3 regions of the Novosphingobium sp. DS6-6 genome follow, and region 1 is predicted to be linked to each of the others. Evidence: predicted binding sites of a transcription regulator. Region 1 holds the regulator's gene; each other region holds the start of a gene.

Region 1 (7,353 bases):
AGAATGCGATCGGCCAGCGCCACGGCCTCGTCCACATCATGCGTGACCATCAGCACCGCGCAGCCATGCGCGCGCCATAACGCCAGCACCAGTTCGTGCATGCGCAGGCGGGTCAGCGCGTCGAGCGCGGCGAAAGGCTCGTCGAGCAGCAGCAGTTCCGGTTCGCGCACCAGCGCGCGCGCCAGGGCAACGCGTTGCGCTTCGCCGCCCGACAGCGTCAGCGGCCAGGCATCCAAGCGATGGCCAAGGCCCACTTCCTTGAGCGCGTGCTGCGCGCGGGCGCGAATATCCGCGCCTTTCAGGCCCAGCGCGACATTGCGCCAGACCTTTTTCCACGGCAGCAGGCGCGCATCCTGAAAGACCACCGCGCGCGCCGCGGGAACCGACACGTCCTGCCCCTCGGCGCCGTCGAGCCCGGCCAGCGTGCGCAGCAGCGTGGTCTTGCCCGAGCCCGAGCGGCCGAGCAGCGCGACGAACTCGCCGGGCTGGATCGTCAGTTCCAGCCCTTCGATCACGGTCACGTCGCCGAACCGGCGGGTGAAGTTCGACAGGCGGACGATGGGCCGGGCCGCGGGTGCGGGAACTGCATCTTGGGCAAGGAACCGGAGGCGGGCGTCCATGGGTCTTACTCCTTGAAGCGACAGGGGGAAGGCGGGCCGGTCAGGCTTTGACCAGGGAGGGGCGCCAGACGAGCGCGCGGCGCTCGATCGTGCGGACCAGCGCATCGGCACCCAGACCCAGCACGGCGTAGACCATCAGGCACACCACGATGATGTCGGTGCGCAGGAAATCGCGGGCATTGTTGATGAGATAGCCAAGCCCGGCCGAGGCGTTTATCTGTTCGGCCACTACCAGAACGAGGATGGCTAGAGACAGCGAATAGCGCAGGCCGACCAGCAATGCAGGCAGGGCGCCGGGCAGGATGACATGCCAGATCAGTTCAGCCTGGCCGAGGCCGAAGCTGCGCGCCCCTTCCAGCAGGCGCACATCGACCCCGCGAATGCCGCTGTAGAGGTTGAGATAGACCGGGAACATCGATGCAAAGGCGATCAGGGCAACCTTGGGAGTTTCGCCGATGCCGAACCAGACGATGAACAACGGCGTGAGCGCCAGCGTGGGGATCGTGCGCTTGATCTGCATGATGGGATCGACCATCGCCTCGCCCTGGCGTGAAAGTCCGGCCAGCAAGGCCAGAACCACGCCCACGGATACGCCGATCGCCAGGCCGAACCCCACCCGCCAGAACGAAACCAGAAGGTTCTGCGGCAATTCGCCGGAAACGAGCATGGTCCACAAAGTGGCGATCACGGCCGATGGCGCGGCCAGCGTGCGTTCGGGGATGATTCCGGAACGCGATGCAAGCTCCCACGCGCCCAGCAGGCCGAGCGGGGACGACCAGCGCGAGCGGCCGAGCCGCCCGATCAGGGCAGGCGGTGCAATGCGGACGGAAACGCGGTTGGGCATGGTGGCAGACCTGAATGGCGGAATCTTGCTGACAGCAGAACCTGCATTGTCTATTCAATCAATTGAGTTTTGATCCCCATTCATTTGCAGCGCTCATAGATGGCGGCCAAGCGAAGCATTTCGGCGGGGAACCGCGCCGACAAACACTTCCTTTAGCATTTTAAATGTCTACTATTTTGATAGATAAAATAGGTGGCTGTAGCTGTGAGGAATTGCCTGCCCTTTCCAACTTGCCCGCCCCTTCCAACTTGTCCGATGGTGCCTCATGCCGGTCAACCTGCCCACCAACCTGCTGCGCAGCTTCGTTGCCATCGTCGATACCGGTTCGATGCTCAACGCCTCGGAAAAGGTGTTCGTCACCCAGTCGGCACTCAGCCTGCAGATCAAGCGCCTGGAAGAACTGCTGCAGCAGGCGCTGTTCCACCGTGATGGCCGGCGTCTTACTTTGACTCCGGCGGGCGAACTCATGCTCGATTACGCGCGCAAGGTATTGACGTTGCATGACGAAGCCGTCGCGGCGGTGAGCGCTGGCCAATACAACGGCCCGGCGCGGATCGGGATGGTGCAGGATTTCGCCGAGCTGCTGCTTTCGGGCCTGCTGGCGCAGTTTGCCGAACTGCATCCCGAGGCGCAGATCTATTCGCGCATCGCGGGTACGGCCGAACTGCTCGGCCAGCTCGAGCGGCGCCAGCTTGACATCGTGCTGGGTTATGGTCTGCCCAGCGACGAAAACGCCGTGGCCACGGCCGACATGGCCTGGTTCGGCGAGGCGGGCCTTGCCGGGCGCGAAGTTATTCCGCTGGCCGTGCTCGAGCAGCCCTGCCGCTTCCGCGAGGCGGCGATCCGCGCGCTGGAGGATATCGGCCGCACTTATCGCATCACCGTGGAAACGCCCAACCTGACGACCCTGCGCGCGGCAGTGCAGGCCGGGCTGGGGCTGACCGTGCGCACGCCGCTGTTTTTGCCCGATGCCCTGCTCGACAGTGGCCCGCTGCCCGCGCTCCCGCGTGTCTCGTGCATTCTCCAGACCGCCGGCGCGCTCGATGCTGCCACGGCGCGGCTCGCCGAACTGGCGCGGCAAACCGTGGCCACGCTGTAGTATTGCAAAGTCTCATGCATGGCGGCGCTGATCTCGATGGTCGGCACAAAGCGGCAGGTCTAGCGGTCGAAGCGGAACCTCAGCACAGGAATGCGATCATGACCCAGCCCGCTAGCCTTGCCCAACGCTTTGCCGATCTTGCCGCCGAGCGCGCGCGGACCTGGGCGCCCGAGCAGCTGGCCCGCAATGCCGAACAGCGGCGCCTGCTGGTGGAACGGCATGATCCGTCTCGCCACCCGGCGCCCGGCACGCGGCTGGCGCCATTCCGCCTGGTGGACGCGCAAGGGGAGACGCAGGACAGCGACGCCCTCCTTGCGGATGGCCCCGCCGTGCTGATCTTCTTCCGCTTTGGCGGCTGCCCGGCCTGCAACATCGCGTTGCCCTATTATGACGAGGCCTTGCGGCCCAGGCTCGACGCGGCGGGTATTCGCCTTCTGGCCGTCAGCCCGCAGATCCCGGTCGATACGGGGCCGAAAGAGCGCCATGGCCTGCGTTTCCCCACGTTTGCCGATCCCGGTTATGCCCTGGCGCGGCAGCTCGGTATCACGTTCTTTCCCGATGACCAGCCGGCGGTGGCCCCGGGCGCGCCGTGGATCGGGGCGACGCTGGGCACGCATAGTTATGAGATGACTCAGCCGGCCGTGGCGATCGTGGCGCCCGATCGCACTTTGCGCTTCCTTGCGGTAAGCCCCGACTGGCTCGACCGGCCAGAGGCCGAGACCATCCTGGCGCAGCTACCCGAGACACGGATAGACGTGGCCGCGACCGCAGGCTGAACGGCGCGGCGCGGGGTGGCGAGCGTTCCGGACGGCCCGCTGCCCATCGCGGCGGCCGGAAGGCCAGCCCGTGGGAAAGCCTGCCGGTGCCCGTGAGAAGGCCTGTCAGTGATAACGGCGCAGAAGGCCTGCCAGCTTGCCTTGCACTTCCACTTCGTTGGGCGCGTAGAATTGCGGATCATGGGCCGCATTGGCCGGATCGAGGCGGATCATGCCCTTCTCGCGGTGGAGATACTTGAGCGTCGCTTCCTCGCCGCGCACCAGCGCAACGACGATCTCGCCATCGCGCGCGGTACTGGTGCGCCGCACGAGAGCATAATCGCCATCGAGAATGCCGGCCTCGATCATGGAATCGCCTGAAACTTCGAGCGCATAGTGCTCGCCGGAACCGAGCAGCGCCGCCGGCACGGGCAGGACGCCCGACCCTTCCAGCGCTTCGATCGGGGCGCCAGCGGCAATGCGGCCGTGCAGCGGAATCTCGATCACGTCGTTCGCCGCGGCGGGGATCGGGTGACCGGTGTTGGCCGGGGCAAGCGCCGGGCGTGGCATGGTGGCGCGCGGGGCGGCCTTGGTGGCCAGGCTTTCAGGCTCGCGGATCACTTCCAGCGCCCGCGCGCGGTTTGGCAGGCGGCGGATAAAGCCCCGTTCCTCAAGCGCGGAGATCAGGCGGTGGACGCCGGACTTGGACTTGAGATCGAGCGCTTCCTTCATCTCCTCGAACGAGGGGGAAATGCCGGACTCATCAAGCCGCGTCTGGATGAATGAGAGCAGTTCGTGCTGCTTGCGCGTAAGCATCCGCAAGTCTCCTCTAGCGAACGAATGCGGAACGAATAAGCAACCAAACCGAACCCGTCAAGCAAATCCGCCAAAATCGAGCAGATAGACCGGAACGGGCGTTCCCTGCGGTTGCGGGGCCACGCCGGCTTCGCGCTTGACCAGGCAGTTGGCGCGGGCGATAGGGCTGATGGCACCGGAATCCTGCAGCGGATCGAGCGTCACCGTCACGCCGTCCCATCGCGCGCGCAGGAATTCGGTGCGGCCGCCGCCGGCGGGCATGGGCCGGGCAAGCGGGGCGTCAAACGGCATGGCGAGTGGCTGGGCCGCGCCCAGCGCCGCCCGCAGCAGTGGCAGCATGAACAGATGCGCGGTAACGAATGCCGAGGCGGGGTTGCCTGGCAGCCCGAGAATGATCTGCGGCACTCCCGTCATCCCGGCCGGGCGATGGCCCACCAGCAACGGTTTGCCGGGCTTGATCGCCACGCGCCAGAAATCGATCTGCGCCCCCGCGGCTTCGAGCGCAGGGCGGACGAGATCGTGATCGCCCACCGAAGCACCGCCACTGGTCACCACCACATCGGCATCGCGTACGGCGTCGAGCACAGCGGCGAGCCGGGCAAGGTCATCGGGCACAGGGCCGATCCGCTGCACGTCGACCGGCAAGGCGGCCGCCATGGCCGCCAGCATCGGGCCGTTGCTGGCCGGGATCTGGTGCGGCAGCGGGGCGTGCCCCGGCGCGGCCAGTTCGTCGCCGCTGTCGATGATCGCCAGGCGCAGGCGGCGGTGCACCGCCACGTGGCCATGCCCGGCGGCCAGGGCCAGTGCGATCTGCGCCGGTCCCAGCCGCGTGCCGGTGGCGAGCAGCAGGTCATGCGCGGCAAAATCCATGCCCGCGGGGCGAATATGCCGCGACGGCGGATCGGGCGGCACCCCCTGCAGTGTGAGCAGATCACCGTTGCGCGCCGTGTCTTCCTGCAGAAGCACGCAATCGGCGCCGGCGGGCATGGCCGCCCCGGTGCTGATCCGCACCGCTTCGCCCGGGTTCACCACCCCGGCAAAGGGATGGCCGGCCGCGCTTTCTCCCGTAACGGACCAGGGGCCGGGCAGATCGGCGGCACGCAGGGCATAGCCATCCATCGCCGAAAGCGCGGTTGCCGGCTGGGTGCGTGCCGCCACCAGCGGCGCGGCAAGGTAATGACCCAGCGTCTCTGCCGTGGCGCGATGTTCGATCGCCAGATGCGGCGCCAGGGCGATCAGCCGCGCCTGGGCCTGTTCGAGCGGCAGCGGCGCCGGGCGCGAACCGTCATGCGCGCCGTTCATGGCGCAGACCAATCGCCCGACTTGCCGCCCCGCTTGGCCACCAGGCGCACGGCCTCGATCACCATGCCCTTGTCCACCGCCTTGGCCATGTCATAGATTGTCAACAACGCCACGCAAGCGGCTGTCATCGCTTCCATCTCGACGCCGGTCCGGGCGGTGAGAGAGGCGGTGGCGGTGCATTCGACGCCCTCGTCCACGAATGCGAATTCCACCGCCACGGCATCGAGCGCGAGGGGGTGGCACAGGGGGATCAACTCGCCCGTCTTCTTCGCGGCCATGATCCCGGCAATGCGGGCGGTGGCCAGCACGTCACCCTTGGGCACGGTGCCGTCGCGGATCGCCGCCAGCGCCGTGGCCGACATGCGGATCAGGCCCTGCGCTACGGCCACGCGATGGGTGGGCTGCTTGGCGCCGATATCGACCATGCGGGCGTGGCCCCGGGCATCGAGATGGGTAAGCTGCGTCATGCCACGGTCATGCCACGCGGGCGGCCAGGCGCAAGCCCTCTTCACCGATAAGCGGTTGGGGCGGGGCCAGGCCATCACGCGGATGATCGAGCGCGATGCCGGCCAGGTTCTGCGCGCGGCCGACATGGCGCAGGCGAACACGGGAAAATGGAACGATGCCGTTCCAATAGGCGGCAAGGCAATCGGCAGCGGCGGGGTGAGGGGCCGTGCAACCCCTGATCTGGTCGATCACGAAAGCCGAATCCCCGCAGAATACCACGTCCGTTTCCTTCAGCGCACGGGCCAGATCGACCGCAGCAAGCAGGGCCAGCCATTCGGCACGGTCGCTGTTGCCTTCTCCGCAATCGGCCGTGAACCAGGTGCGCCCGCGCGTGACGACAGCGGTTTTCATGCGGCCCGGATTGGGGCGGCAACCGCCGTCGAACCACAGTTTGCGTGCCACGCCTCGTCAGCCCTGCAGCAGGGCCCTGGTCGCGGCGGCAAGGTCGTCCTGGCGCATCAGGCTTTCCCCCACCAGGAACGTACGCGCACCGCAGCCGGCCAGGCGCAGAAGATCGGCATGCGCATCGATGCCGCTTTCGGCCACCAGCAAAGTGCCTTCCGGCGCAAGCGGCGCCAGGCGTTCGGTCGTGGCGATATCGGTGACGAAGCGTTTGAGATCGCGGTTGTTCACACCGATGAGGCGCGAGCGGAGACGCGCGGCGCGTTCCATCTCGGCCTCGTCGTGCACTTCGATCAGCACGTCCATGCCGGCCTCGCGCGCGGCGGCCTCGATCTCGGCCATCTGGGCATCGCCCAGCGCGGCGACGATGATGAGGATGGCATCGGCGCCGATCGCGCGCGCTTCGGCCACCTGCCAGGGATCGACCATGAAGTCCTTGCGCAGTACCGGCAGAGTGCAGGCAGCGCGTGCGGCGACGAGAAAATCCTCGTGCCCCAGGAAATAGGGGCCGTCGGTCAGCACCGAAAGGCACGTGGCGCCGCCCGCCTCATAGGCACGGGCATGGTCGGCCGGCCGGAAATCGGCGCGGATCAGGCCCTTGGAGGGGCTGGCTTTCTTGATTTCGGCAATCAGGGCAAAGCCATTGACGGCCTGGGCGCGCAGCGCCGCTTCGAAACCGCGTGGCGCGCTTTGTGCGCCGGCGCGCGCGGCAAGGTCTGCCAGTGAAGCATGCGCCTTGCGCTGCGCCACTTCACCGCGCTTGGTCGCGCATATCTCGGCAAGCTTGTCAGTCATGAAATGCGGATGCCCTATTTCAACGCATCGATCCAGCAGCGCAGCAAGGCAAGGGCCAAACCCTTGTCGAGCGCTTCGGCGGCTTCCTCCACCCCGTCGTGCCAATTCGCCGCTTCACCCGCCACGATCAGCGCCGCGGCGGCGTTGAACAGCACGGCATCGCGATAAGGCCCCGGTGCGCCTTGCAGCAGGGCCATCAGCGCGGCGGCATTG
Region 2 (7,353 bases), on a different contig from region 1:
CGATCCCGTCAGCAGCATCCACGAGACGCGTTGACCCAGCCTGCCCAGCAGCGGCAAATGCACGCCATCGACCAGCCACGCCCAGAAAACCTTGAGATTGTAGACCAGAAAGGCAAGCGTGAAGGCCGTCACCGTCTTCTTGTCGATCCCGTCCTGCGCCAACCGGGTGACCAGGGTTGCCCCGATCATCGAGTAGGGAAAGCCTGATGACAGGCCAAGGAAGAACGCCGCCAGCGACTCCCGCTCCAGATAAGGTCGCACCGAAACCCACAGATTGCGTTGCGCGGGCGCCATGGTCATCGGTGCTGATGCTCCCTCTTCGTCGCTGGCAGACCGGCGCGATCCCATATCCGCAGCCGTCTCGCGCCACGAGAAACCAAGCGAGACCCCGGGTCAAGCCCGGGGTGACGGTTGTGGTGGACGGGCCGATCGTCTATTGCCCCGGCGATGACACTTCCCCCCAAAGGCAGGAGCGGCCGCCCGGGACGGCCCGCCGCTTCCGACAAGACCGCGCGCACGCCCCCTTCCGATGGCAAGCGGCCCCCGCGCGGGGGAAGCAAGCCCCAGCCGGCCCTGAGCGACGGCAAGATCAAGGGCAAGATCGAAGGCAAGCTTCACCCCAAACCGGCTGCCAAGCGCGGCGATGAGCGCCCCAGCGGCGCGGCCCAGGCCCGCTCGCTCAGCCGGCCGCAGGGCGACCGTCCGTTCAAGATCGCCAATCGCACGCCCCGGCCCGGCGCGAAACCGGCAACGGCCGTGCCCGCTCAGCCGCGCGAGGAGGGCCGCGAAGGCGAACGCATCGCCAAGCTGCTGGCCCGCGCCGGCGTGGCCTCGCGCCGCGAGGTGGAGCGCCTGATCGCCGAAGGCCGCGTGCGGCTGAACGATCAACCGGTCACCACGCCTGCGACGATTCTCAAGAATCTCAAAGGTGTGAGCGTTGACGGCAAACCGGTCGAGGCCGCGGCCCCGACGCGGGTGTTCCGCTTCCACAAGCCTGCCGGCCTGATTACCGCGGAACGCGATCCGGCGGGGCGACCGACGATCTACAATGCGCTGCGCAACGCCCTGCCCCCCGGGACGCCCCGGGTCATGCCGGTAGGGCGGCTCGACCTCAATACCGAAGGCCTGCTGCTGCTGACCAACGACGGCGAGTTGAAGCGCGCGCTGGAACTGCCCGCCATGGGCATCGCCCGCACCTATCGCGCCCGCACTTTTGGCGACATCTCCCAGGCGCGGCTGGAAGAGCTGATCGAAGGGATCGAGATCGACGGCGTGCGCTATGGCCAGATCGACGCCAACATGGAGCGGCGCACCGGCCGCAACCAGTGGATCGAAATGACTCTCACCGAAGGCAAGAACCGCGAAGTGCGCCGGGTGCTCGAACATCTCGGCCTGCAGGTCTCGCGCCTGCTGCGCACCGCCTATGGCCCGTTCGAGCTGGCCGACCTGCCGCGCGGCGGGGCCGAGGAAGTGCCGCAGATCCTGGTCGAGCGCTTTCGCAAGACCCTGAAAATCGGGTCTGCCCCGCTCAAGACGGAAAATTGAACGGATGCGTATCATTTCCGGGCAATGGCGCGGCCGCAAGCTGAATGCGCCCGCCGGCGAGACGACCCGCCCAACTTCTGACCGCACGCGCGAAACGCTGTTTTCGATGCTGACCAGCCGGCTGGGCAGTTTCGACGGGCTCAAAGTGGCCGATCTGTTTGCCGGATCGGGCGCGCTGGGGCTGGAAGCCCTGTCGCGCGGGGCGGCGCATTGCCTGTTCGTCGAGCAGGATGCCGCCGCAGTGCGCGCGATCCGGGCCAACCTGGCCGCGTTCCGGGCACAGGCGCAGGCCGACGTGCGCGCCGCTTCGGTGCTATCGCTGGGGCCGGTCAGGGAACCGCTGGACCTGATCCTGCTCGATCCGCCCTATGGCACCGGCGCGGGCGCGGTGGCGGTGGACAAGCTGGTGCGGCTGGGCTGGATCGGCGCGGGCACGTGGGTCAGCCTTGAAACCCATGCCGACGAAGTGCCGCAGATCAAGGCCTGCGAGGTGGAGAGCGAACGCAAGGTGGGCAAGGCGCGGCTGACTCTGCTGCGCCTCAAAACCAGGGGCTGACACCAGGCGCGTCAGCGCGGGGCCGGCCTGGGCGCCAGGATCACCCCTGCCAGTGTGACGGCCCCGGCTACCGTCAGGAACAGGCCGACGCTGGCCGTTCCGCCGCGCAAGGCCAGCGCCTGCGCGGCAAAGGGCGCCAACGCCCCGCCGATGATCCCGCCCGCGTTGAACGCGATGGAAATGCCGGTATAGCGCACGGGCACGGCATAGAGCGTGGGCAGCCACGCGCCGAGCGGGCCATAGACCAGCCCCATCACGAACAGGGCGAGCGCCAGGGTGGCAAAGACCACCGGCAGATAGCCCGACCCCAGGCCCAGCCCGAAGACCAGGCCGACCAGCGCCGTCAGTGCGGCGCCCACGCGCAGGACGGCGGCCGCGCCCCGTTTGTCGGCCCACCAGCCGGCGAAGGCGATCCCCGCGGCGAGGAAGACATTGGCCCCCAGTTGCACGGCCAGGAATTCCTGCTTGGCATAGCCCAGTCTGGTGGTGGCGAACGACAGGGCAAACGTGGTGGCAAGGTAGAAGATGGCAAAGCAGGCCACCACGCCGGCAATGCCTGCCGCGACGGCGCCGGGGTGATCGACCAGCAGGCGCCCGACCGGCACCCTTGGCGGCGGCGCCGCCTCGAGCGCGCGGGCGAAGGCGGCGGTTTCCCCGATCTTCAGGCGCACCCACAGGCCCAGCCCCACCAGAAGCGCGCTGGCAAGGAAAGGCACGCGCCAACCCCAGCTGGCAAAGGCCGCTTCGGGCAGGGCAATTCCCAGAATCAGAAACAGCCCGTTTGCAAACAGGAAACCCAACGGCGCGCCCAGCTGCGGTGCCGCGCCGAAACGCGCTTCCCATCCAGGCGGTGCGTTCTCGACCGCCAGCAGCGATGCGCCGCCCCATTCCCCACCCAGGCCAAGGCCCTGGCCAAAGCGGAGCAGGCACAGCAGCGCGGGCGCCCAGGCACCGGCCATCGCATAAGTCGGCAGGAAAGCGATCAGCAGCGTCGATCCACCCATCAGCATGAGGCTGGCCACCAAAGTGGATTTGCGCCCGACCCGGTCTCCGAAATGGCCAAAGGCGATTGCCCCCACGGGCCGCGCCACGAACGCCAGGCCAAAGGTCATGAACGAGAGCAGGACCTGCGCTTCGGGCGCTTGCGCCGGAAAGAACAGCGGCCCGATCACCAGCGCCGCGGCAGTCGCATAGATGTAGAAATCGTAGAATTCCACCGCCGTGCCCACGAGGCTGGCGACAAGGACGCGCGCGTGCTGGCGAACGGGGTGCATGGCAAAGGTCATCACCCCAGCGACGTTCCCGCCGCGCCGGCGCTTGTCAAGAAGACTGTCACCCCCTGCACACTGGTGGCTGCACACTGGTGGCCGCATTCTGGTGGTTGCATTCTGGCGGCAAGAAGGGCGCTGGCGAAAAAAGGGGTGCCGGTCTGCCCGGCACCCCTTCCCGTTGCGCGTTTCCCGTGCGCAGGGAAACGGCGTTGCGACCCTTGGGGCTTAACGGTCAGACCCCGCCACGGTTGCGGCAGTTGTCGGTAACCGTGCGCGAACACACCGGATACTTCTTGGGCGTGGCCGCATTGCCGCTGTCGTTGGTGGCATACTGGCCCGCCCCGCTGGTCGCAGCGGTAGCCGAGGCGCTGTCGTTCATGCCCGCGGATTGCTGGTCCATGCCCGACTGGGGCGCGGGTGCAGCCGCATCGTTGGCGGCCATGCTGCCCGCCGCGCCAGCGTTGGCGCCAGTCCCGGCGCCCGCGCTTGCGCTCGCGTCAGTGCCGGCGGCGGCCGGTGCCGGCGGGGTGCTGCCGGCGGCCGAGGCCGTCGCACGGCCCTGGACCTGGGCAACGATCGACGGCCAGATCTGCGCGCGCTGATCGGGCGTCATCGCATAGACCTGCCCGCGCTGGGTGTCGTTCATTGCCCACCAGCCCTTCTGCTGATCGACGTCGAGCGACCAGAAGTATTCCTGCTGGGCCGAAGGCCAGGCATCATACTTGGCCTTGAGATCGGCCGGCCAGGCATCGTACTGGCTCTTTTGTTCGGTAGTCATCGTGAATGGGCCGGACGGCGCCGTTGCGGTTGCCGCACCTGCTGCCGCGGGGGGCGTGGCGGCTGTCGACTGGGCATGAAGCGCGGCCGGTACGGACGCGGCGGCCAGCGCAAGAACGCTGATGGACATGATCTTTCGCATGGAATTTTCTCCTGTTCCCAAGATCAGAATTTGCTTTGGTTACGCCCAACGCCCCGATTTCGTTCCATGTGATCGGCCAGATGTGACCCGCTGTCGGCCAGCCGAACGAGCTGCCCCGTTTGTGGGACAAGCCGTTGATTTCCTGCTGTATGCAAGATGAATGACCGCGCCCGGGCAGGAACCCCGGCGGGCAACGTCGCCGGTCGGCGGGGGGAAATCCCGCCTTGCGTGCCCGCGCAAGGTTCCCTACTTGTTCCAGAGTGACGAGCATGCCCCCTCCTTCCGCTGCCGCGCCGCCCGAGCCGGCATGGCTTTCCGGGTTGAACCCGCCCCAGCGCGAAGCGGTGCAGACCACCGATGGCCCGGTGCTGATGCTGGCCGGGGCAGGCACGGGCAAAACAGCCGCCCTGACGGCGCGCCTGGCCCATCTGTTGCGCCAGCGCCTGGCCTGGCCGTCGCAGATCCTGTGCGTGACCTTCACCAACAAGGCCGCCCGCGAAATGCGCGAGCGCGTCGGCCATCTGATCGGCCCGGCGGTGGAAGGCATGCCGTGGCTGGGCACGTTCCATGCGATCGCGGCCAGGATGCTGCGCCGCCATGCCGAGCTGGTCGGGCTGACCGGTGCCTTTACCATTATCGATACCGACGATCAGTTGCGCGTGCTGAAACAACTGATCCAGGCTGAAGGCATCGATGACAAGCGCTGGCCGGCCAAGCAGCTCGCCGGGCTGATCGACCGCTGGAAGAATCGCGGGCTCGGCCCCGACGCGCTCGACGCCAGCGAGAACGAAGCCTATGCCAACGGGCGGGGCGCGCATTTCTATCGCCTCTACCAGGATCGCCTGCGCACACTGAACGCCTGTGATTTCGGCGATCTTCTGCTGCACATGCTGACGATTTTCCGCCAGCACCGTGATGTGCTGGAAGCATGGCAGGACCGCTTCCGCTATATCATGGTCGACGAATACCAGGATACCAACGCGGTGCAGTATCTGTGGCTGCGGCTGCTGGCCCAGGTGCGCCGGAACATCTGCGTGGTGGGTGACGATGATCAGTCAATCTATTCCTGGCGCGGGGCGGAAGTGGCCAACATCCTGCGTTTTGAAAAGGATTTTCCCGGCGCGAAAGTGATCCGGCTCGAACAGAACTACCGCTCCACGCCGCATATCCTGGGGGCGGCATCGGGCCTGATCGCCGAAAATGCCGAGCGGCTGGGCAAGCAGCTGTGGACCGAGCGCAACGGCGGCGACAAGCTGCGGGTAATCGGCGTGTGGGACGCGCCCGAGGAAGCCCGCCGCGTGGGCGAAGAGATCGAACGGCTCGAGCGCGAAGGTTGCCGGCTGAACCAGGTGGCAATACTCGTGCGGGCGCAGTTCCAGACCCGCGAATTCGAAGACCGCTTCATCCAGATCGGCCTGGCCTACCGCATCGTCGGCGGCTTCCGCTTTTACGAGCGCGCGGAAATCCGCGATGCCCTGGCCTATCTGCGCCTGGTGGGCCAGCCGTCGGACGATCTGGCCTTCGAACGCATTTACAACACGCCCAAGCGCGGCCTGGGCGACAAGACGCTGGAAAAGCTGTTTCGCTTTGCCCGCGCCGCCCAGGTGCCCCTGCTGCGCGCGGCTTACGAAATCGCCGATACCGACGAACTGCCAGCCCGGGCGCGCAACACCCTGCTGGCGCTGGTGCGCGATTTTCTGCGCTGGCGCGATCAGGTTGCCACGCTGTCTCCGGCCGAACTGGCGCGTACCATCCTTGACGAAAGCGGCTATACCGCCGCGCTCCAGGCGGAAAGGACGGCCGAGGCCAGCGGCCGCCTGGAAAATCTGTCGGAACTCGTCCGCGCGATGGAAGAATATGAAACGCTGGGCGATTTCCTGGAACATGTCAGCCTGGTGATGGACAACGAAGCCGCCGCGAGCGACGAGAAGGTCACGATCATGACCATCCACGCGGCCAAGGGACTGGAATTCGACCAGGTGTTCCTGCCCGGCTGGGAGGAAGGCGTGTTCCCCTCGCAACGCGCGCTGGATGAAGGCGGGCTGGCAAGCCTGGAGGAAGAGCGCCGCCTGGCCTATGTGGCGATCACCCGGGCGCGGCGGCGTTGCACCATTCTGCACGCCGCCAACCGCCGCATCTATGGCCAGTGGACCAGCGCGATCCCCTCGCGCTTCATTGCCGAACTGCCGGTCGAGCACATCGAGCAGGAAACCACGCTGTCGGGCGGCGCTTCGATGTGGCGCGCCAGCTGGAGCGAGGTGAGCGATCCCTTTGCCGAAGTGGCCCGCGCCAACCCGGTGAAAGCCAGCGCGCGCGGCCCCGGCTGGCAGCGCGCGGCGGCCCAGCTCTATGACCCCAAACCGCGCCGGATTGCCGAAAACACCCGCAGTGCGGCCAGTTTTGCCGGCACCCCGCGCGGCGATCTGGCCGTGGGCGCGCGGGTGTTTCACGACAAGTTCGGTTACGGCGTCGTGGCCCGCCAGGAAGGCAACAAGCTGGAAATTCATTTCGATACGGCCGGCGAGAAGCGCGTGATCGACAGTTTCGTCAGGCCCGCCTGAACCCGTCCCGCCCTGATCTGGTGCCGCCATGGCAATGCCCGGCGGCACCGGCGCGGATCAGGCGGATCAGGTGTCGAGCGCGCGGCGGCCCAGCCGCACCGTGGCGCGATGGCCGACACGCGCCGCCGTGCTGCGCTGGGCGATGGTATCGAGCATGACCCACGCGTTGCTCACGGCCTGGGCGCTGACCGTCAGCGCCATGTAGCCCCGCCGCGCGGTGTCGCACCAGGCAAGCTCGGGATTGCCCGACACCAGCCCCGCTGCCAGCGTCTGCGGCGCCACCGCCACGTCGTGCTCGAAGCCGGGCGAGGTGACCGACTGGCCGGCGAATTCCACCGCTGCCGCCTTGCCGTCCTGGCGCAGGTTATAGGCCCAGGCATTGTGGCTGTCGCCCGAGATGACCACGGTATTGCCGCCCATCGCCTGGGCATTGCGCAGGAAGCGGGCGCGCGCGGCGGGATAGCCGCCCCAGCTGTCATAGTTGAACGGCAGGCCCGCCTG
Region 3 (7,353 bases), on a different contig from region 1:
TGCTGGCTCGCGCGGCAGGGGTTTCGCTTTCCTGCGGCTCAGGCTCGCGCTGGCAAGCGGCAAGCGCCAAGGCAAGCGCCAGCATCACCGCTCCGGCGGTCGCGCCTTTCCGACTTCGTGCCAATCTGTCCATGCTTACCCTGCCGCCGTTTCCCCTTGCACGCCAACGCCAGCAGGCGCCGCCAGTTCCGCCACGGCATCCACCCCGCCATAGCGCGGCGCGGTTTCGACCAGCGGTACTTCTTCCACTTCGCGTTTGCCGATCTCGATATGCTTGTCGCGCAGGCGCCGCCCGGCGGACAGCACATTGCGTTCGAAACTGCCGACGAACTTGTTGTAGTTGCTGACCGCGCTTTCAAGGCCCGATCCCATGCGCTTGAGGTGGTCCGCCGCCACGGCCAGCCGTTCGTAAAGCTCGCCGCCCATCCGCCCGATTTCCCGCGCTTCGCGCGCCAGGCCGTCCTGGCGCCAGACCTGCGCCACCGTGCGGCAGATGGCAACGAGATTGGTGGGCGAAGCCAACAGGACGCGGCGGTCGAAAGCAAAGTCCCACAGTTGCGGATCGCGTTCCAGCGCGGCAGCGATGAAATGTTCGCCCGGCACGAACATCAGCACGTAATCGGGCGCTTCCTCGAACTGGCTTTGATAGGATTTGGCGCCCAGGGTCTGGATATGGTTGCGCATCGATTGCACGTGTGCGGCCAGCGCAACGCCGCGCGCGGCATCATCGGCCGCCTCGAACGCATCCTGATAGGCGTTCAGCGACACCTTGGCGTCGATGACCAGCAGCTTGTTGCCGGGAATGCGCACGATCGCGTCGGGTCGCAGGCGGCCTTCGTCGGTTTCGATCGAATGTTCGGTGACGAAATCGGTGTGTTCGGAAAGGCCGCACTGCTCCAGCACGTTGCGAAGCTGCTGCTCGCCCCAGCGGCCGCGTGCCTTGGGCGCGTTGCGCAGCGAATTGCCCAGCCGGGCGGCTTCGGCGCGCACCTGTTCCTGCCCCTCGCGCATCGCCTGGATAAGCCCGGCAAGATTGCCGAACGCATCGACGCGTTCCTTTTCCAGCTTGCTGACCTGTTCCTCGTAGCTTTTCAGCCGCTGGTCTACCGGGGCCAGCAGCGCGCGCAGCGATTGCGCGGCCTTTTCCTCGCTCTGGGCAAAGCGTTCCTGGGCGCGGGCCATGAACGTTTCCTGCGCGCGTTCCAGAACCTTGTTGCCGGCGTTTTCGAATTCGCGGCGCAGGGCGTCCTGCGCCTCGATCAACAGGCGCTTCTGCTCGGCGAAATTGGCGGCATCGGCTTTCATCCGGGCCAGTTCGGCGCGCAGGTCTTCGCGCGACTGGCGGGCTTCGTGCAGGGCGTTGCGCAAGGCGTCGGCTTCGGCCGCCCGTTCCCCGGCAGCGGCCAGATTGGCGGAAAGCGCATCACGCTCCGCCCGCAGGGCATCGCGCTCGGCCGCCGTCTGTTCCACCTGGCGGGCACGCTCGGCCATGGTGGCCAGGTCCACGGCCATGGCCTTGACCTGCGCTTCGGCCGCGCGCGCCTCGGTCTCGCGGGCGCTGGCACGACCCTGTGCCTCGGCCAACGGGCGAGAACCCAGGAACCAGCCCAGGCCAAGGCCGATCACCAACGCCACGATCACCACAGCCACAGACACCCTCAGCCTCCCTTCAGGAACAGAGAGTGAACGTAAACGAACCCGCCCGGCAACGCAATGTGCCCGCCCGCTTTATTCTCAGTCCAGTGGGCCGGATGGCGCCCGTCACGCCACCTTGCGCAGCTTTTCCAGCTTCTTGAGTGCCATCTGGCGCTTTAGGCGCGAAAGGTGATCGATGAACAGGATGCCTTCGAGATGGTCCATCTCGTGCTGGAGGCAGGTGGCCAGCATGCCGTCGATCGTTTCTTCGTGCCGCGTGCCGTCCAGATCCTGCCAGCGAACGCGAATGCGCGAGGGGCGCTCCACCTCGGCATAGATCTCCGGCACCGACAGGCACCCTTCGCGATAGAGGGTCTGTTCTTCCGACGGTTCGAGAATTTCCGGATTGATGAAGACCCGCGGTTCGCGGCGCACCGGCTGATGGGCATGGCCGCAACCATGATCGTGGCACATTTCCGGCTCGGCATCTTCGTCTTCGGGCTGAAGGTCGATCACCAGAACGCGCAAGGGCACACCGACCTGCACGGCGGCAAGGCCTATGCCGGGGGCATCGTACATCGTGTCGAACATGTCCGAAACGAGCGTGCGCAGCTCTTCATCGAACTTTTCCACCGGGTCCGAAACCTGCTTGAGGCGCGGATCGGGAACTTCAAGGATTTCGCGGATAGCCATGACGGCAAGATAGGCGGTGCATGCCGAAGTCGCAAGGCGAGCGATTCGATCACGGTGATCGGCTCAGGCGGTCATGCGGGGATACCGGGCACCGCCGCGCGGCGGCAGATCCGGTCTTGTCAGAGAGAAGCCGTTCGGCACAGATCGGCGAACCGGGCCGCCGTGGCAAAGGCTTCGCCGCGCCGGCTGCGGCGGGCCTGCGCCTCGGCATCCTTGCCCCAAAGGTCGGTCTGCCAGTCTTCCTCCAGACAGGCCGCGTCCCATAGCGCAGCAATGTCTGCCGCCGGATCGAGCGCGGCAAGCCCCACGATCAGGGAGGCGGAAAGCGAAGTCGCATTGCGCAACGCCGCCAGCACGAACGGATCGTGCCGGCCCAGTTCAAGGCGCAAGGCGGCAAGCGTCGCTTCGGGTTGCGGCTTGTGCATGACGCCCGATACGCGCAGAAACGTAACGCCGTAACGCGCCTCTGCCGCGGTCACCAGCGGTTCCCACGCCAGGCGCTGGCGCGCGGCGAGCGGCTCGTCGGGCTCTGCCCGATAACACAGCGTATCGGTTTCGGCATAAGGCATAAGGTCGGCACGCGCCGCATCTGGCGCAGGCGCGATCACGTCGATGGCGTAATCGGCCATGTCGCGCAGGGCAAAGCCGGTCGTGTCGATCGTGTCGCCCTGCGCCGCCCATTCGGCGCCCATGGCCTGCGCCAGCGCGGCCGTGGGCACGATCTGGGTATGGCCCCCCTGGGTGCGGATACCGCGTCCATCGAGGCACACGCGAAACCCGCCCTCCTCCCGCGACACTGCGACATCGGTATAGAACCGTTTCATGACCGCCGCTTCCAGCGCCGGGCCAGCCAGCGTGGCGCGCCGAAAAAGATTGTCAGGCCGGCAAGCATCAGGGCGAACGCTCCCCACGGCGGAACGGCGCTCAAACGGGGCGCGTTGCCCGATGCCGCGACGGCCCCGATCATGACGATCAGTGTTCCTGCCAGGCGAACGGCATGCAGCAGGAAAAAGCGGCCCAGCGCTGGATCTGCCATCGGCTCAGCCCACGGCGTCCAGCAATTCGGCCAGCTCTGCCACGGTGGCGGCCACCGCATGGGCGCCGGCGGCAAGAAGCTCTGCCCGTTCGTGATAGCCCCAGTCCACGCCGATCGCGCGCACCCCGGCGTTGCGAGCCATGGCCATGTCGTAGGCCGTATCGCCGATCATCACGGTCAGCGCCGCTTCGGCACCGGTGGCATCGAGGCAGGCTTCGATCATGCTGGGGTGCGGCTTGGACGGATGGCGATCGGCGGTCTGCAGCGTGACGAAATGGCGCGACAGGCCGTGGCTTGCCAGGCAATGCGCAAGGCCTCGGTCGCTTTTGCCGGTGGCCACGCCCAGCAGCCAGCCACGATTGACAAGGTCGTCCACCAGCGCGGCGATGCCCTGGTAAAGCGGTTCGCCCACCATGCCCGCCTCGCGCCGGGACCGGAAGGCATCCTTATAGGCCTGCGCCAGCAGTTCGTGGGTTTCGGCCTCACCGTGCGGGTAAAGGCGGCGCATCGCCTCCGTCAGCGAAAGTCCGACGATGCGGCGCGTTTCGCTGCGCGGTGGCGGCACCAGTCCCAGGGCATGGAACGCGCCGTCCATCGCGGCGCCGATGTCGGCCTGGCTGTCGACCAGGGTGCCGTCGCAATCGAAAATGGCAAGGCGCGGGTTCATCGCTTGGCCGGTCCGCGTGGGGCAGGCCGCGGCGCCGCGGGCCTGGCGACCGGCTTGCCGCCGGGCTTCCCCGCCAGCGGGGACCGCGGCTTTGCGGCAGGCTTTGCGGCAGGCTTCGCGCGCTGGCCGGTGGGCTTGCGTCCGCTGCCGGTTGCCGGGCCATCGGCGCGCTTGCGGCGTTCGCCGCGGCGCTCCTTGCGATATTGCTTGGCATGGGCCTTGGCCGCGCGCTTTTCGGCGTCCCTGGGATCGATCAACACCGGTGCTTCCAGCGACAGATCGCCATCGCTTTCGGTAAAGCCCAGTTGTTCAAGGCTTTTGGCGAAATGGTCGGGCAGGGGGGCGGTTACGTCGATAAGATCGCCTTCGGGGTGTTCGATGCGCAGGCGCCGCGCGTGCAGATGAAGCTTGCGGCTGATGCTTCCCGATAGAAACGCGCTCTGGCCGCCGTATTTTCCGTCGCCCACGATGGGATGGCCGATCGCGGCCATGTGCACCCGCAACTGATGGGTGCGGCCGGTCAGGGGCTGCAGTTCCACCCAGGCGGCGCGATTGCCGGCACGGTCGATCACGCGATAGCGGCTCCGCGATGGCTGCCCGTGCTCGGTTTCGTCGACCATCATCTTTTCGCCGCCGGTGCCCGGCTGCTTGGCCAGCGGCAGATCGATCATCCCGTCGCTGACATCGGGCACGCCGATCACCAGCGCCCAATAGATCTTGCGGGCGGTGCGCCCGGAAAAGCGTCTGGAAAAGAAGGCCGCGCTGCCGGGCGTGCGCGCCACCAGCAGCACGCCAGAGGTGTCCTTGTCGAGGCGGTGGACCAGACGCGGGCGCGGTTCGCCATCGCCGGCATAGGCATCGAGCAGGCCATCGACATGCTCGTGCGTGCCGCTGCCGCCCTGCGTCGCAAGGCCGGGCGGCTTGTTGATCAAGATCGCGGCGCGATCCTGTTCCAGCACGATGCTTTCGGCCAGCTGGATCTGTTCTTCTGTCAAGGGCCGGCGCACGCGGGCCGCCTTGCCGGCCCCGCTGCCGGGGAGCGGACCGCCGGCCGGCGGAACGCGCAGCACCTGGCCGGCCACCAGCCGCGTATCGACATCGGCCCGTTTGCCGTCCACGCGGATCTGCCCGGTGCGTGCCCAGCGCGATACCATGGCAAAGCTCACTTGCGGCAGGTTGCGTTTGAACCAGCGGTCCAGCCGCACGTCGTTGTCGTCGGGCAAAATGGTGAACTGGCGTACCGCGTCTGGATTGCCGCCACCGTTGCGCTCGGTGGCCTTGCCTTTGGGGGCTTTGAACAGGGTCATGGCCGCGCCCATAGGGCCTTTGCTCGCAAAATGCACGACCTTGCTTGCGTTCTGCCGGCAGAATCATTAATGGGCGGCCGGTTCGAGCCGGTCCTGTTCGGATTCGGCTGGTTTTGTGTTCCCGTTATCTGGTGACCCCCGCGCGGCCGCGGGCTCTCGCCCGAAGCTGTTGAGGTGTGTCGGTTTATGCAGATTCTCGTTCGCGACAACAATGTTGATCAAGCTCTTCGCGCCCTGAAGAAGAAGCTTCAGCGTGAAGGCGTCTATCGCGAAATGAAGCTGCGCCGCCACTTTGAAAAGCCTTCGGAAAAGCGCGCTCGCGAGAAGGCCGCCGCCGTGCGCCGCGCGCGCAAGCTCGAGCGCAAGCGCCAGGAACGCGACGGCGCCAAGTAAGCCGCATGCGGCGGCCTGCGTCGTTGCCGGGCCGCTGCATTGAGCACTTGCGATAGGCCCTGCGCTGGGCCAAGAGGGCGCCGTGAGTCACGGCGCCTTTTGTTTTGGTTCGATCCGTTGCCGGTCGAATCGGCAAGGGCGCCGGCAGGGCGGCCCCGGATCGGGGCAGCCCGATGAGGGCAAATCCAGAGGGGCAACCCCAGAGGGAAACCAATGTCGGAAATCACGCGCGTTCCGTTGCAGCCTGTGACCAAGGGCTCGCTCAGCTTGCTGTGGCTGGGTGTGATCGTTGCCGTGCTGGTGGGCATCGGCCTGGCGTGGGCGGCGCGCCCGGTGCATTTCAGCGAGGTGCGCGTAATCGCGCTCAAGGATGGGACGGGCAAATCGCCGACCACGTCCGATGTGGCGCTGGTCAGCTACGTTGGCCGCATTGCCAGCACGGGCAAGGAATTCGATCGCGGGGAGAACGCCGCAATGCCGCTGCAGGGCGTGATCCCCGGCTTTGCCCAGGGGCTTCAGCAAATGAAAGTCGGCGGCAAGTATCGGCTCGAAATCCCGGCCGCGCTGGCGTATGGCAGCCAGGCGATGCGCAACCGCGATGGCAGCGTCGCCATTCCCGCCAATAGCGACCTGGTGTTCGAGGTCGATCTGATCGAGTTCCGCTCCATGGTCGAATTGCAGCGGCGCCAGGCTGCCATGCAGGCATTGCAGCAGCAGATGCAGGCTCAAGGCGCAATGGGCGGCACTCCCGGAGCCGATGCCGGAACGGTCGTTCCGGCCAACTGATCCGTTTGCGTGTCGATCGGGGTTTTCGCCCCGCGGCTTGAAGGACACCGTGCGCGATGGTAGCGCGCGGTGTTTCCGTTTTGGCAAACCCCGCATGAAAGGGATGGCATGTCCGTTAATATCGCCGACGTGGCGAAGATTGCCAGTCTTGCCCGCATCAAGGTGACCGAGGCCGAGCTGGCGGCCATGGTTCCCGAACTGAACGGCATTCTGGCCTGGGTGGAGCAATTGGGCGAAGTCGACGTGGCCGGGGTTACGCCGATGACCGCCGTGATTCCCAACACGCTGCGCCTGCGCGATGACCTGGTGAACGCCGACCCGTTGACCGGCGGCAATATCCGCGAGGCCGTGCTGGCCAATGCGCCGGCGGCCGAACATGGCTTTTTCGGCGTGCCCAAGGTGATCGAATAGATCTTTTCGACGGTGGTTGCGCGCGGCATGCGCCGGGCACAGCAGAGGCAACCCCGTCCCGGCTTTCCCGTTTCCCACGCGCGAAGCCCGTTCGGCTCGCGCGCAACCATCGGTTCGAACGGATGACTGAGCTTACCGAACTTGGCGTTGCCGCCCTTCGCGACGGAGTGGCGAGCGGTGCCTTTTCCGCCACCGAAGTGGCGCAGGCCTTCAATGCCGCCGTGGCAGCGGCACAAGATGCGCTCAATGCTTTCATCGTCACGACGCCCGACGCCGCGCTGGCGGCGGCCGCCAAGGTTGACGAAGCGCGCGCCGCGGGCCAGCCGCTGGGCAGGATGGCCGGTGTGCCGATCGGCATGAAAGACCTGTTCGCCACGCGCGGCGTGCAGACGACGGCGGCCAGCAAGATTCTCGAGGGTTTCGTT

What was found. Region 1 encodes LexA, which represses DNA repair genes until DNA is damaged. Its sites were predicted from a motif close to GTTCCNCNCTTGTTCT; they were not measured.
Region 2: a site for LexA is predicted at 4,533-4,548, ahead of AC3EDY_RS13600 (ATP-dependent helicase). Genes of this name have one in related genera too.
Region 3: a site for LexA is predicted at 1,673-1,688, ahead of AC3EDY_RS05485 (DNA recombination protein RmuC). Genes of this name have one in related genera too.

What each region holds. Positions count from the first base shown of each region.
Region 1 is NZ_JBYNTS010000011.1:43,619-50,971, forward strand. Features, by position in the region: gene AC3EDY_RS13070 (ABC transporter ATP-binding protein) at 1-620, opposite strand, end outside; gene AC3EDY_RS13075 (ABC transporter permease) at 661-1,464, opposite strand; gene AC3EDY_RS13080 (LysR substrate-binding domain-containing protein) at 1,730-2,563, shown strand; gene AC3EDY_RS13085 (peroxiredoxin-like family protein) at 2,662-3,339, shown strand; gene lexA (transcriptional repressor LexA) at 3,445-4,134, opposite strand; gene AC3EDY_RS13095 (molybdopterin molybdotransferase MoeA) at 4,192-5,436, opposite strand; gene moaC (cyclic pyranopterin monophosphate synthase MoaC) at 5,433-5,903, opposite strand; gene AC3EDY_RS13105 (reverse transcriptase-like protein) at 5,911-6,345, opposite strand; gene trpC (indole-3-glycerol phosphate synthase TrpC) at 6,352-7,140, opposite strand; gene trpD (anthranilate phosphoribosyltransferase) at 7,155-7,353, opposite strand, start outside.
Region 2 is NZ_JBYNTS010000012.1:45,096-52,448, reverse strand. Features, by position in the region: gene AC3EDY_RS13625 (AmpG family muropeptide MFS transporter) at 1-300, opposite strand, end outside; gene AC3EDY_RS13620 (pseudouridine synthase) at 448-1,545, shown strand; gene rsmD (16S rRNA (guanine(966)-N(2))-methyltransferase RsmD) at 1,550-2,101, shown strand; gene AC3EDY_RS13610 (MFS transporter) at 2,113-3,387, opposite strand; gene AC3EDY_RS13605 (hypothetical protein) at 3,605-4,279, opposite strand; gene AC3EDY_RS13600 (ATP-dependent helicase) at 4,561-6,852, shown strand; gene AC3EDY_RS13595 (alkaline phosphatase D family protein) at 6,919-7,353, opposite strand, start outside.
Region 3 is NZ_JBYNTS010000003.1:265,528-272,880, forward strand. Features, by position in the region: gene AC3EDY_RS05480 (hypothetical protein) at 1-88, opposite strand, end outside; gene AC3EDY_RS05485 (DNA recombination protein RmuC) at 136-1,656, opposite strand; gene def (peptide deformylase) at 1,762-2,328, opposite strand; gene AC3EDY_RS05495 (ATP12 family chaperone protein) at 2,448-3,152, opposite strand; gene AC3EDY_RS05500 (hypothetical protein) at 3,149-3,364, opposite strand; gene AC3EDY_RS05505 (HAD-IA family hydrolase) at 3,369-4,031, opposite strand; gene AC3EDY_RS05510 (RluA family pseudouridine synthase) at 4,028-5,338, opposite strand; gene rpsU (30S ribosomal protein S21) at 5,525-5,731, shown strand; gene AC3EDY_RS05520 (FKBP-type peptidyl-prolyl cis-trans isomerase) at 5,945-6,517, shown strand; gene gatC (Asp-tRNA(Asn)/Glu-tRNA(Gln) amidotransferase subunit GatC) at 6,626-6,928, shown strand; gene gatA (Asp-tRNA(Asn)/Glu-tRNA(Gln) amidotransferase subunit GatA) at 7,051-7,353, shown strand, end outside.